Regions from separate parts of the Dactylosporangium sp. NPDC050588 genome, predicted to be linked through region 3. Evidence: riboswitches for the same ligand, from Rfam matches in the RefSeq annotation. Region 3 holds a riboswitch; each other region holds the start of a gene.
The links. Region 3 has a riboswitch for cyclic di-AMP ahead of AB0I21_RS21405 (hypothetical protein). Riboswitches for the same ligand answer to the same signal wherever they lie in the genome.
Positions count from the first base shown of each region.

Region 1: linked by a shared signal. The riboswitch ahead of AB0I21_RS35570 (hypothetical protein) and the one ahead of AB0I21_RS21405 (hypothetical protein) in region 3 are both predicted to bind cyclic di-AMP.
Region 2: linked by a shared signal. The riboswitch ahead of AB0I21_RS42940 (C39 family peptidase) and the one ahead of AB0I21_RS21405 (hypothetical protein) in region 3 are both predicted to bind cyclic di-AMP.

Region 1 covers NZ_JBFAJA010000060.1:1,999-6,045, forward strand. The annotation lists gene AB0I21_RS35560 (NAD(P)/FAD-dependent oxidoreductase) at 1-245, shown strand, start outside; gene AB0I21_RS35565 (glycoside hydrolase family 19 protein) at 306-1,424, opposite strand; cyclic di-AMP (ydaO/yuaA leader) riboswitch at 1,813-1,949, shown strand; gene AB0I21_RS35570 (hypothetical protein) at 1,959-2,975, shown strand; gene AB0I21_RS35575 (exopolyphosphatase) at 3,073-4,011, shown strand; gene AB0I21_RS35580 (hypothetical protein) at 4,016-4,047, opposite strand, start outside.
Region 2 covers NZ_JBFAJA010000081.1:17,239-21,285, forward strand. The annotation lists gene AB0I21_RS42935 (transglycosylase domain-containing protein) at 1-542, shown strand, start outside; gene AB0I21_RS42940 (C39 family peptidase) at 617-1,471, opposite strand; cyclic di-AMP (ydaO/yuaA leader) riboswitch at 1,657-1,799, opposite strand; gene AB0I21_RS42945 (hypothetical protein) at 2,093-2,941, shown strand; gene AB0I21_RS42950 (Ig-like domain-containing protein) at 3,051-4,047, shown strand, end outside.
Region 3 covers NZ_JBFAJA010000029.1:13,528-17,574, reverse strand. The annotation lists gene AB0I21_RS21415 (ElyC/SanA/YdcF family protein) at 1-594, shown strand, start outside; gene AB0I21_RS21410 (polyprenyl synthetase family protein) at 749-1,954, shown strand; gene AB0I21_RS21405 (hypothetical protein) at 2,074-2,778, opposite strand; cyclic di-AMP (ydaO/yuaA leader) riboswitch at 2,966-3,108, opposite strand; gene AB0I21_RS21400 (diguanylate cyclase) at 3,155-4,047, opposite strand, start outside.

The sequences.
Region 1 (4,047 bases), on a different contig from region 3:
TGGCCACGATCTCGCGCTTCTCGGCGGTGGCGAGCGTCGGCAAGCTGCACTTCTCCGGGATCGTCGGCTGGCTCATGTGGCTCGCCGTGCACCTGCTCTACCTGGTCGGCTTCAAGAACCGGGTCACCGCGGTGCTGCACTGGTTCGTCAGCTTCATCGGCCGCGGCCGCTCGGAGCGGGTCGCCACGTTCCAGCAGGTCTTCGCCCGCCGCGCGCTGCAGGAGTACCGCCAGCACCTGCCGTGACCGTTTGGACAAAAGAGAAGGGCGCCCCACTCCCCGGGGCGCCCTCCTGGTCTTCGGCGACTAGCAGCTGAGCGAGCCGGCTCCGACGCCCACGCCGAGGATGCCGACGAAGCGCTGGTACGCCGCGACCCGGCTCTGCACCTGCGCCGGGTTGCGCCCGCCGCACTCGAGGCTGCCGTTGATGCTGCGGATCGTCTCGCCGAACCCGGCGCCGTTGACCATCGCGTTGTGCGGCGTCATCGTGCCCGGGCCGGTCTGCGTGTTCCAGTACCAGAGCGCGGTCTTCATCGCCACGGCCGGGTCGGTCTGCACCAGGTTCGGGTTGCGCAGCAGGTCGATGCCGAGCGCGTCACCGGCGGCCTTGTAGTTGAAGTTCCAGCTGAGCTGGATCGGCCCGCGGCCGTAGTACGCGGCCTGCCCGGCGGGGCAGCCGTACGGCTGGCTCGTGTCGCAGTAGTGCGGGTAGTTCGCGGTGTTCTGCTCCACGATGTACACCAGGCCGCCGGTCTCGTGGTTCACGTTCGCGAGGAACGCCGCCGCCTCCTGCTTGCGCTGGGCGTCCGATCCCGTCTTCGCGAACGCCGGGTAGGCGTTCAGCGCCGCGACCAGGCCGTTGTACGTGTAGAAGGGGTTCCGGTTCGGGAACATCTGGTTGAACTGGGCCTCGCTGACGACGAACGCCCCGTTCGACGGCGGGTTCGTGGTCGGGTTCGGCGGCGGCGTCGTGCCGCCCCCTCCGCCGTTGCAGGTGTACGGGTCCCAGTACCAGGTGCTGATCGTCGGGCTGTACCCCGGGTTGTCGTGCTCGGCGATGTAGTACTTACCGTCGGTGAACTTCACGATGTCACCGGTCACGTAGTTGCGACCCTGCACCCACGCCGGGAAGCTGCACCCGCCCGCGGACCCGGTCTGCGTCGGCGGCTGCGGCGTGCTCCCGCCGCACGACCCCTGGTCCTGCCACACGCCGGTGTTCCCGGGCGGCGCCTCGTTCTGCGTCCACCACTTGGCGAGGAAGTTGTGCCCGTTCCGCGACACCGTGGCACCCCCGGTGTACACGGCCGACGCCTGCCACGCCGGCGCACAGGTGGCCGCCGACGCCGGCAGCATGTTGAAGACGGCGACGACGCCACCGACGACGGCGGTCGCGGCGAGCCCCGCCCACAGGCGCACTCTGGACACCAGATCACTTCCGTTCAGATCGACGCTGAGCCCCCATCCGACCAGCCGCCACCGCGGTACAGGAGCAATCACATCGATTTATGAAGAATCTTTACGGTTCTCCTAACCTCACCTTTCTGAGGTGACTCGGGGTGACACCGGGTGACCGCGGGGTGGCGTAAAACAATCGCCCGGGCGAGAACGTTGCCGGCGGGGTGAGGCCAGTTGAGTGATTTCCGTCACGCGAGATTCTTTCGGCAAGCTTAGGCGACCTGCTTGGACGGCGCGGTTTCGAGAGGTGCGTCACAGCGGCGGACAGGCAGTACGCTGCGCGGTCTGATCGCCCTGGGTAGGCTGGCCGTCGGTCTCGTCCGACATGGCGCCGCCCCCCGCGGCGCCGGGCGCGACTGCCGCCCAATCGCCGGCTCGACACCGGCGAATCGGGGACCCAACCGCACAGTGGGGTGAATCCGCGGGCAACCGCGGTAGGGGTCGTTCCGTCCCGAACCCGTCAGCTAACCCGGTCGGCGGCCGACGGAAGGAACAACGAGCCAGATGTCATCACGACATCCCGGTCGGCGGATCATCGCCGTCCTGATGACGGCCGCCGTCCTCTTCGGGATGGCCGCCACTCCGGCCGCCGCCGAGCCGGGAGACGACACGGGCGACGAGGGATCCAACGCGTCCCTCGCCCAGGTCCTCGACGAGAGCACGCGCGCGTGGATCGAGGCCAAGGACAAGTACGACGCCTCGGTGAAGAACCAGGCGGACCTGACCGCCAAGCTCGCCCAGACCGAGGCCAACCTCGCCAGGGTCACCGAGCAGGTGTCGGCGATCGCCGTCGCGGCGTACCGGACGGGGCCGCTCACCACGTTCGTGGTGCTGATGGACTCCGGGAGCCCCACCGGCTTCGCGGAGCGGGCCGGCTCGATCGACGAGATCGCCCACCACAACGACAACCTGCTGCGCGAGCTCAACCAGCTGAAGCGGGACCAGGCGGCGCAGAAGACGGCGCTCGAGGGCGAGGTCAAGCTCCAGCAGGAGCAGGTCGCCGTCATGGCCGCGAAGAAGAAGGAAGCCGAGAAGGGACTGGCCCAGGCGGGCGGGCCGAGCAACGGCTTCGTGTCGGCCAACCTGCCGCTCGCGCAGCCGTCGCCGCGCAACGCCAGCGGCGGCTGGTCCTCGGAGTCGTGCAAGCAGAAGGACCCGACCACGAGCGGCTGCATCACGATGCGCACGCTGCACGCGATGCAGCAGGCGCAGGCGGCGGGCTTCAAGCGGTTCGTGTCCTGCTACCGGCCGAGCGGGCCGTACGAGCACCCGAAGGGCCGCGCGTGCGACTTCTCGGTGCAGGCCAAGTCGGGCTTCGGTGGCGTCGCCGCCGGTGAGGACAAGGTCTACGGGGCCAACCTGGCGACGTACTTCGTGAAGAACGCGGACCGGCTCGGCGTCATGTACGTCATCTGGTTCAAACAGGTGTGGACACCCGCGGTCGGCTGGCACCACTACAGCGGCGTGGGCGGAGACCCCTCCAGCGACCACACCAACCACGTGCACCTCTCGCTCCTGTAAGCACCGCCAAGACCTCACGTCTGCGTACGGCCGGCCGATAGGGCAACCGTCGACCGGCCGACGCAGGGTGAGGGGATCCGAAGTGAAGCACCGACTCGTGACGCGCAGCGACTTCGACGGCCTGGTGTGCGCCGTCCTGCTGCGTCACCTGGACCTCATCGGCGACATCACCTTCGTGCACCCCAAAGACGTCCAGGACGGCACGGTCGACATCGGCCCCGACGACATCCTGACGAACCTGCCCTACGCGCCCGGCGCACACCTCGTCTTCGACCACCACCACTCGGAGACGCTGCGCAACGCGGGCGACGACCGGACCAACCACATCATCGACGCGGAGGCCCCGTCGGCGGCCCGCGTCATCTACGACCACTTCGGCGGCGCCGCGCGGTTCCCGAACGTGTCCGACGAGCTGATGGAAGCGGTCGACAAGGCGGACTCCGCCCAGTACGACATCACCGACATCCTGCAGCCGGTCGGCTGGACGCTGATGAACTTCCTCATGGACAGCCGCACGGGACTGGGCCGGTTCCGGCAGTTCCGGATCTCCAACTACCAGCTGATGATGCAGCTCATCGACGCGTGCATCGACCACCAGGACGTCGAGGAGATCCTGGCGCTGCCGGACGTGGCGGAGCGCGCGGAGCTGTTCCGCGAGCAGCAGGAGCTCTTCGTCGACCAGCTGCGGCGGGTGAGCCACCTGGAGGGCGACGTTGTCGTCGTGGACCTCCGGGGCGAGGAGGTGATCTACGCCGGCAACCGGTTCATGGTGTACGCGCTGTTCCCCGAGTCGCGGGTCTCCATCCACGTGATCTGGGGCAAGCAGAAGCTCAACACCGTCTTCGCGGTGGGTAAGTCGATCCTCGACCGCACGTCACCGACCGACATCGGCTCGGTGATGCTGCAGTACGGCGGTGGCGGCCACCTCGCGGCCGGCACCTGCCAGGTCCCGCACGACGAGTCCGAGCGGGTCCTGGCCGACATCATCGCGAAGGTCGGCGCTCCGCGCGCCGCGGCACTGAGCAACTGGAACTGAGCAACTAGACCAGGGCGTTGGCGCGCTCGGTGACGT
Region 2 (4,047 bases), on a different contig from region 3:
AGGCGGACCAGTGGGGAGCGTTCACCCTCGGCGTCGCCTCGACCACACCGCTCGACCTCGCCAACGCGTACGCGGCGGTCGCCGCCGGCGGCCTGTACTGCCAGCCGCTGCCGGTGCTGTCGATCACCGACTCCAACGGCAAGCCGGTCGACGCCGCCGCCCCGAAGTGCCGGCAGGCGGTCAGCGCCGACGTGGCGGCCGCCGCGACCGACGCGGCACGGTGCCCGGTCAGCCGGGCCTCGGCGTACGGCAGGTGCGACGGCGGCACGGCGGAGAACGTGTCCGGCATCCTGGGCGGCCGCCCGGTCGCGGGCAAGACCGGCAGCTCCGAGTACAACTCGACCGAGACGTTCGTCGGCTTCACCCCGCAGATCGCGGCGGCCGGCATCGCGGTGAACGTGGACAACCCGAACGACCACGTGGGCAGCGGCGTCTCCGGCTCGGTCAACGCCGCCGTCGCGCAGGCCATGGCGAGCGCGCTGCGCGGCCAGCCGGCCCAGGCGTTCCGGCCACCCAGCCGGGTGCGCGCGCTGGGCCGCTGACCGCGAGCCGCTGACGGTCGTGTCAGGCGGAGTATCCGCGCAGGGCCGCTGACCGCGAGCCGCTGACGGTCGTGTCAGGCGGAGTATCCGCGCAGGGCGGTCCAGTGCGCGAGCTTGGCCGTCGTCAGCGTGTAGTACCCGACGCCCAGGGCGTCCGCGGGGTCGGCGATCTTCACCGTCTTGCCGCCGTCGAGGTACCCCACCACCGTGAGGTAGTGGCCGCCCGGATACGAGTGCGAGTTGCCCTTGTCGTCCACGGTGGAGCCGGCGATGTTGGCGACCACGGCGTAGCCGTTGGTGATCGCGTTGACGACGTCGGCCTGCATCTGGTCGATCTCCGCCTGGGTGGCCGACTGACCGGGGATGAAGTGCGACTTGTAGAAGGAGCTCTTCGTGTACTCGTTGAGCGACCGGGTGGTGTCGTCGGCGGAGTTGGTGCCGTTGACGGTCGTGTGCAGGCTCTGGGCGACCTCGGACTGGGACGGGTACATCGACCGCGCCGTCAGCGCGATCCGGGTCGCCGCCGGGCCGCAGTAGTAGAAGTTCTCCTGCCAGGCGAACCGGTACGCGAGCTCCTTCGCCGCCGGGGCCGCCGGTTGGGTGGGGCTGGCCGGGGCGGCGGGCGGGGTGGGCTTGGCGGGCTTGGACGTCGCCGTGCCGGCGGGGGCCTTCGACGGGGCGGAGGCGGCGTCGGGCGCCGCCTGTGTCCGCTGCCGGTCACGCCCGGCCGGACCGGCGCCGCTTCGGGACGGATCCGCGGCGGTCACCGACTGCGCGTCGGCCACCGGTGCGGGGGTCGAGGCGTGCACGGCCACGCCGACGGCCGCCGTCACCCCGAGGACCGCCGCAGCGGCCGCGATCGGCAGCACGCGGAAGCGTGGCGGGGCGGGGCTCTGGCTCTGGTGCCTGGGTTTGTACAGGTAACTCACGGGTACCTCGACAGACATGCTCGATGACGGCTGCTGTTGCCGGTGCCGGACGTGATCCGGGCAGGGGGGTGCCACGCCGGCCGAGGGCCGGTGCGGTGACGGTCGGCGACTACCGGGCCGGGCCGAGGGTCGAGGTGCCCGAGGTGCTGCGGCACGGGCGATGCCGGGTCAGTGGCTGCACGGAGTGCTCCTTCCGGTGCCGCCTACCGGGTTAGCTGACGGGTTCGGGCGGGAGGATCGCCCTACCTCGAGGCGCTGGCCCCGTGGATTCACCCCGGTGGTGCTCGGTTCCCCGGCTCGCGCGGACGCGACTCAGCGGATCCGCCGCGGTGTCATCCGAGGTGGGTGACGGCAGGCCGGGCGGATGCGAGGACCATATCGGGGGCGCGGGAGGACCCCTGAAACCCCCACGCTGGTCGGCTACCTTGCGTGACGACGACGTGGCGAACGGACCGGGTGCACGCCACGGGCCTACGGGCCACCAGCCCGCCGGTCGGATGCGCCGTGCCCCGGTGCACCTCGCCGACCGCGCCCCGGCCCCGTGCGGCCCGTCCAGTGTCCGGTCGGCAGGTTCGCAGGCCCGGCACCACCCCGGATCCGGGGCCTCCCTAGGCTCGCCGGATGCTTCCGGGCGCCGATGATGACCAGCAGCTCAACGGTGCGACCGCACGCGGTCCCCGACACCTGCGCCGCTCCCGGCGGGGGCGGCACGCGACCCGATTCCGGCTGCGCGCACCCGTGCCGGCCGAGATCCGCCGCTACGCCGTGGGCGCCGTCGCCGTCGTGGCGGTCGGCCTGTCCGCGACGCTGTCGGCGTCGGCCGGACCCGCCGCCGTGCCGGCGGACAGTGCGGCGTTCGCCGTCGACGCCGAACGCCCGGCGACCGGCGGGCAGGCCTCACGCAGCCGCGCCCGGAAACCCGCCGACGGCGCGAACAAGGCCGCGCCGGCACCGACGAAGGCAGTCCCGGCACCGGCGAAGACCACCCCGGCACCCGCCGCCACGCCACCGGCGTCGACGGCTGCGCCGTCGCCGACCGTGCACGCGCCCGTCGGTGGGCTGACCCAGGCCGAGATGAACAACGCCGTCGCGATCATCGACGTCGCCCGGCAGCTGAACCTGCCGCGGCGCGCGGCCGTCGTGGGGATCGCCACCGCCCTGCAGGAGAGCCACCTGCGCAACCTCGCGAACCCGAACGTGCCGGGGTCGTTGCAGCACCCCAACGAGGGCGTGGGGTACGACTACGACTCGGTTGGCCTCTTCCAGCAGCGGCCGAGCTGGGGTTCGGTCGACCAGCTGATGAACCCGCACGAGTCCGCCCGCAGGTTCTACGCGGCGCTCGCCCAGATCCCGGGCTGGGAGCGGCAGGCCGTCACCATCGCCGCGCAGATGGTGCAGCGGTCGGCGTTCCCGGACGCCTACGCCAAGTGGGAAGGGCTCGCAACACAGATCGTCGACGCCGTCATGTAGGAATTCCACGGCGCGGGCCCAGGTCCCTCGCATTGTCACTCGTATTGCCGCCCCGGCCTCGCCCTGATGCGCACGACGATGCCCCCATGTCCATGCACAGGCAGAACACATGAGAGGGCCCAGCCGGACCGCGGCGGCGCTGGTCGCGCTCGCAGTGGGAGCGCAGTTGGGCCTGTCGGCGTGTCACAGTTCGACGAAGAAGCCCACGGCGGCGAAGTGGACCGCTCCGCCGCCGGCGGTCGGGCTGGCCGTCAGCCCGGCGGCGGGCGAGTCGGGGGTGGCGATCAGCACCGAGATCGGCACGAAGGTCAACGACGGGAAGATCACCGAGGTCGTCCTGACCGACGCGGCGGGCCAGCGGGTCGCCGGCGAGTTCCGCGAAGACGGTACGTCGTGGGTGCCCGCCACCGCGCTGCGCTACGGCACGGCGTACACCGCGAAGGTCACCGCCGTCGGTGCCGACAACAAACCCGTGACCCGGGAGACGGCCTTCACCACGGCGGCGAAGGCCAGCGGACCGGTCGTCACGTCCGACCTGATGTTGACCAACGGCGGGACCTACGGCGTCGGCATGCCGATCGTCGTGGAGTTCGGCTCCGACGTCCCGCAGGAGTCGCGCGCCGCCGTGCAGCAGCGCCTCTTCGTGAAGAGCGATCCGCCGCAGCCCGGTGCGTGGCACTGGTTCGGCGGCCGGCAGGTGATGTACCGGCCGGAGAAGTACTGGCAGCCCGGCACGAAGATCACCGCGCGGAAGGCGCTCAACGGCGTGCGGATCGGCTCCGGTCACGCCGACGAGGACTTCGCGGCGACGGTCACGATCGGCCGGAAGCTGACCATCGACATCGACAACGCGACGAAGCAGATGAACGTCTACCAGAACGACGCGCTCGTGCGGACCATGCCGGTGAGCCTCGGCAAGCCGTCGACGCCGACGTCGAGCGGCGCCACCGTCATCATGTCGCGGGAGGCGTCGACGGTGTTCCGCACCCCGGAGTACACCGTCGCGGTGCAGTACGCCATGCGGCTGACGTGGGGCGGCCAGTACATCCACGCCGCGCCGTGGTCGGTCGGCGACCAGGGCCAGCGCAACGTCTCCCACGGCTGCA
Region 3 (4,047 bases):
TTGTCGCCGACCGTGTGGGTACGAGCGGCCTCCGCCGGCCGGATCGGTCCCGCCTCGACGGCCCCGGACGCCGGCGTCGCGATCGTGTTCGGGGCCCAGGTCGCGCCGGGCGGGCAGGAGCCGATGCCGTTCCTCAAGGGGCGGCTCGACGTCGCCGCGCGGCTGCTCACGTCCGGCAAGGTGAAGGCGCTGCTCATCTCCGGTGACGCGCAGGGCGGATCCGGAGATGAGGTCCGGGTGATGCGCGACTACCTGGCGGGCAAGGGCGTCGATCCGGCCAGGATGGTCGTCGACCCGCACGGACTCGACACCTACGACACGTGCCGCCGCGCCCGCGACGTGTACGGCGTGACGAAGGCCATTCTCGTCAGCCAGGAGCTGCACCTGCACCGTGCGGTGACGCTGTGCCGGCGCCTGGGCGTCGACGCGTACGGGGTGCCCGCCCTCTGCGAGGGATGCCAGCAGGTGACGATCTGGTACAACACGGCCAGGGACGTCGCGGCCGGGCCGAAGGCCGCCTGGGAGGCCCTCCGGCACCGACAGGCGGCAGTCGTGTCGCCACCGGATCCGTCCCTGCTGCAGGCGATGCGCTGACCCGCCCACCATCGTGGTTTTGGGCACGCCCGGCGGGCACCGGCGGCATACTTGACCCGTCCACGGCGCCGACATCAGATCGGCGCTTGTCCATGCCTGGCCCGATGGGTGGTGCGTTACCGGTGATGGTCCCGCGTCCGGGGGTTTCCGGCTGATGGTCACCGTGCTGCGCACCGTCGACGACGTCCTCGCATGGGCGGAGCTGCTGGTCGGGCCGCCGCTGCGCACCGCCGTCGGGCGCCTCCCGGAGCCGTCGCGCGAGGTGGCCGAGCTGCAGCTGGGCGGGCTCGACGAGGATCCGCCCGCCGCCCGTACACGCGCCGCACTGACACTCGTCTGCGCGGGCGCCGTCGGTGGTGACCCGCACGACGCGGTGGCGGGCGCCGTCGCGGTGGAGCTGGTGCACCACTGGTCGGGACTGCAACGGGACCTGTTCGACGGCGACCTGACCCGCCTGCACCGGCCGACCGCCTGGAGCGTGGTGGGGCCGCACCCGGCGACGCTGGGCGGGCAGGCGATGCTGGCGCTCGCGTTCGACGTGGCGGCGACCGGCGACCCGACCAGACGCGTGCCGCGCCCGCTGCGCCAGGCCAGCCGCGCCACGCCCGACACCGCGCCGTCCGTGCCGGCCGCGCCGTGCAGGGAGCCGGTGCGGCAGGACCGGGCGACCCGGGACAGGTTCACCGAGCAGCACGGCACCCCCGACCCGTGCACCGACGCGCGGCGGCAGTCCGGGGCGGCGTCCGTCGACCGGGCCGGCGTCCGCATCCTCGGCGACACCGTCCAGCAGCTCCTGCACGGCCAGCACACCGACCTCAGCACGGCCCTGGACGCCGCCCTGCCCCGGCGCCGCTCCGGCAACGACCTGCTCCGCACGTGCATCTCCGCGGTCGAGCAGCGCAGCGGCGCCCTCTTCGGCTGCGCGTGCGCCCTCGGCGCGCTCGCCGGCGGCGGCGACCCGGCGCGGGTGGAGCAGCTGCGGCTGTTCGGAGTCCGGCTCGGGCTGGCCGTCCGGTTCGCCGAGGACCTGCAGGGCATCTGGGGCGACCCGGCCGTGACGGGCCGCCCGGCGTTCGCCGACCTGCGCGGCCGCCGCCGCTCGCTGCCGGTCGCCGCCGCCCTCGCCGCGGGCGCCGACGAGCTGGCCGACCTGCTGCACCGCGAGACCCGCCTCAGCGAGGCCGACCTGGAGCGCGCCGCGAAGGTCGTCGAACGCTCCGGCGCCCGCTCCTGGTGCGCCCAGCAGGCCGACGACCTCCTCGCGCAGGCCCTGGTCGCCCTCGACCTGGCGATCCCCGAGCCGGCCGCGGTCGCCGAGCTCGTCGCCCTGGCCCGCTGGGCGACCCGCCACCCGGCCTGACCGACACCCCGCTGGCGATCCAGAACCCGCGCCTGACCGACACCACCCGCCGGCGATCCAGAACCCGCGCCTGACCGGCGCTCCCCCGAGAAGGCGCGCCGGCCGGGTGCGGGTGAGCGTCAGGAGAGGGCGGCGACCACCTGCTCAGCGCGGGTGGCGTGCTTCTGGTACGCGCCGGGGAACGCCGACCGCTGCACCGCCTGGGCCGCGGCGGTCACGCTCATCCGCTGCCAGCCCTCGACCCGGTTGAGGGCGTTGTAGAAGAGCATCGCGGAGTGGGCGGGGTTCATCAGTTCGGCGACGGTGCCCCAGCCCTGGCTGGCCCGCTGCTGGAAGAGCCCGACCGAGTCGTGGTCGGTCGAGGTGCCGTCGTGCGGCAGCCCGAGGGACGCGGGCACGGCGGAGCTGGCGACGTTGTACAGGTCGCTCTCCTGCATCGCCGTCGCGATCGCCACGACCAGGGCCCGGTCGGGCATGCCCTGCGCCCGGCCCTGCTTGACGATGATCGCGGCGTTGTCCATCTGCCGCTGGTCGAGGCCGGCGACGGGCTTGACGACCGGCGGCGCCGGCGGCACGGGCGCGGCGGGCACCGCGACGGCCAGGGGTCCCGTCGCGGGCGCTGGCGCCGCGTCGGCGGAGGGCGCGGAAGACGGCCCCGAAGCGGACAGGGACGACGGCGACGGCCAGGACCAGGCGGCCGCGGACTCGGCATACGCGGAGCCGGTGAACATCGACGCCGGCGAGTCAGCCGGCAGGGTGCCCAGCAGCGTGGCGGACAGGACGGCGACCGAGACGGTGCCGGCCCTGGCTCCGAGCACGGGCACCAGCCGGCGATGTCGCGGGTGGAACTGGCGTGGCAACACCTTCAATATGGGCTTCACTACTGATGTTTTCCTTCGTTGGCAGGCAGAAGACATGCGGCATCGGCACGCCGCCTGAGGGCGGCATGCTGGAAGGGGGGAACCAGTGGTGAGGTGTTACGAGGGCGCGCGGGCGGCCGGCATCGACGCAGACTCCTTCCGGTGCCGCCTACCGGGTTAGCTGACGGGTTCGGGCGGGAAGTTTCGCCCTACCGCGGCCAGGCCACGGATACACCCCAGAGGACGCGCATGGGTCCCCGGCTCGCGAAGATCGCGACTCGACGGCGCCCGCCCGGCAGCACCGATGCGGTGCAGGTCGACCGGAGCGGACGCAACGACACTACTGGGCCGTCTCGGGCCGGGCCAACCGCAGCAACGGCATACCACCCTGAGCACCCGAACGCTCACCGAACGCCGTCACCCGTCTGGTCACCTCGCCGGCGTGACGACCGCCCTTGACCAGGTACATCGCGCGGTCGGCGGCCCGCAGCGCGGCGCCCGCGTCCTCGACCGTGGCATCGATCACTGCCACGCCGACGCTGACCCTGACCCGCATGATCTGCCCCTGGTGCGTGACGGGTGCGCAGACGGCGCGTTCGAGGCGGTCGACCAGCACGCCGAGGTCGCCGGCGGCGACGTTGCCCATGAGGACGACGAACTCGTCGCCGCCGAGGCGCGCGACGGTGTCGGTGGGCCGCACCAGCGACTGGAGGCGCTGCGCGACGGCGACGAGGACCGCGTCGCCGGCATCGTGGCCGAGGGTGTCGTTGACGATTTTGAAGTCGTCGAGATCGCAGAAGAACAGCGCGCTGATCACCTGCTCGGTGCGGGCCCGCCGGATCGCGGCCGCGAGGGGTTCGGCGACGGCCTCGCGGTTGGCCAGGCCGGTCAGCGGGTCGCGGGAGGCCCTGCGCACCAGGTCGGCCTCGGTGGCCTTGCGGCTGGTGATGTCCTGCATCTGCGTGATCGCGAACGCGGGCGACCCGGCGACCACCGACATCGTCGCGGAGATCCAGATCGTCTCGCCGTCGCCGCGGACGCAGCGCACCTCGTAGTCGCGGATCGTGCCGGCGCCGCCGGCGAACACCTCCCGGCTGCGCTCGAAGTCGTCAGGGTGGATGAAGTCGCCGAAGCGCATCGAGACGAGCACGTCCTCGTCCCGCCCGAGCAGCTCGCACAGCGCGGGGTTGACCCGGACGAGGCGGGTCATGTCGGCACCCTCCAGGCCGATCA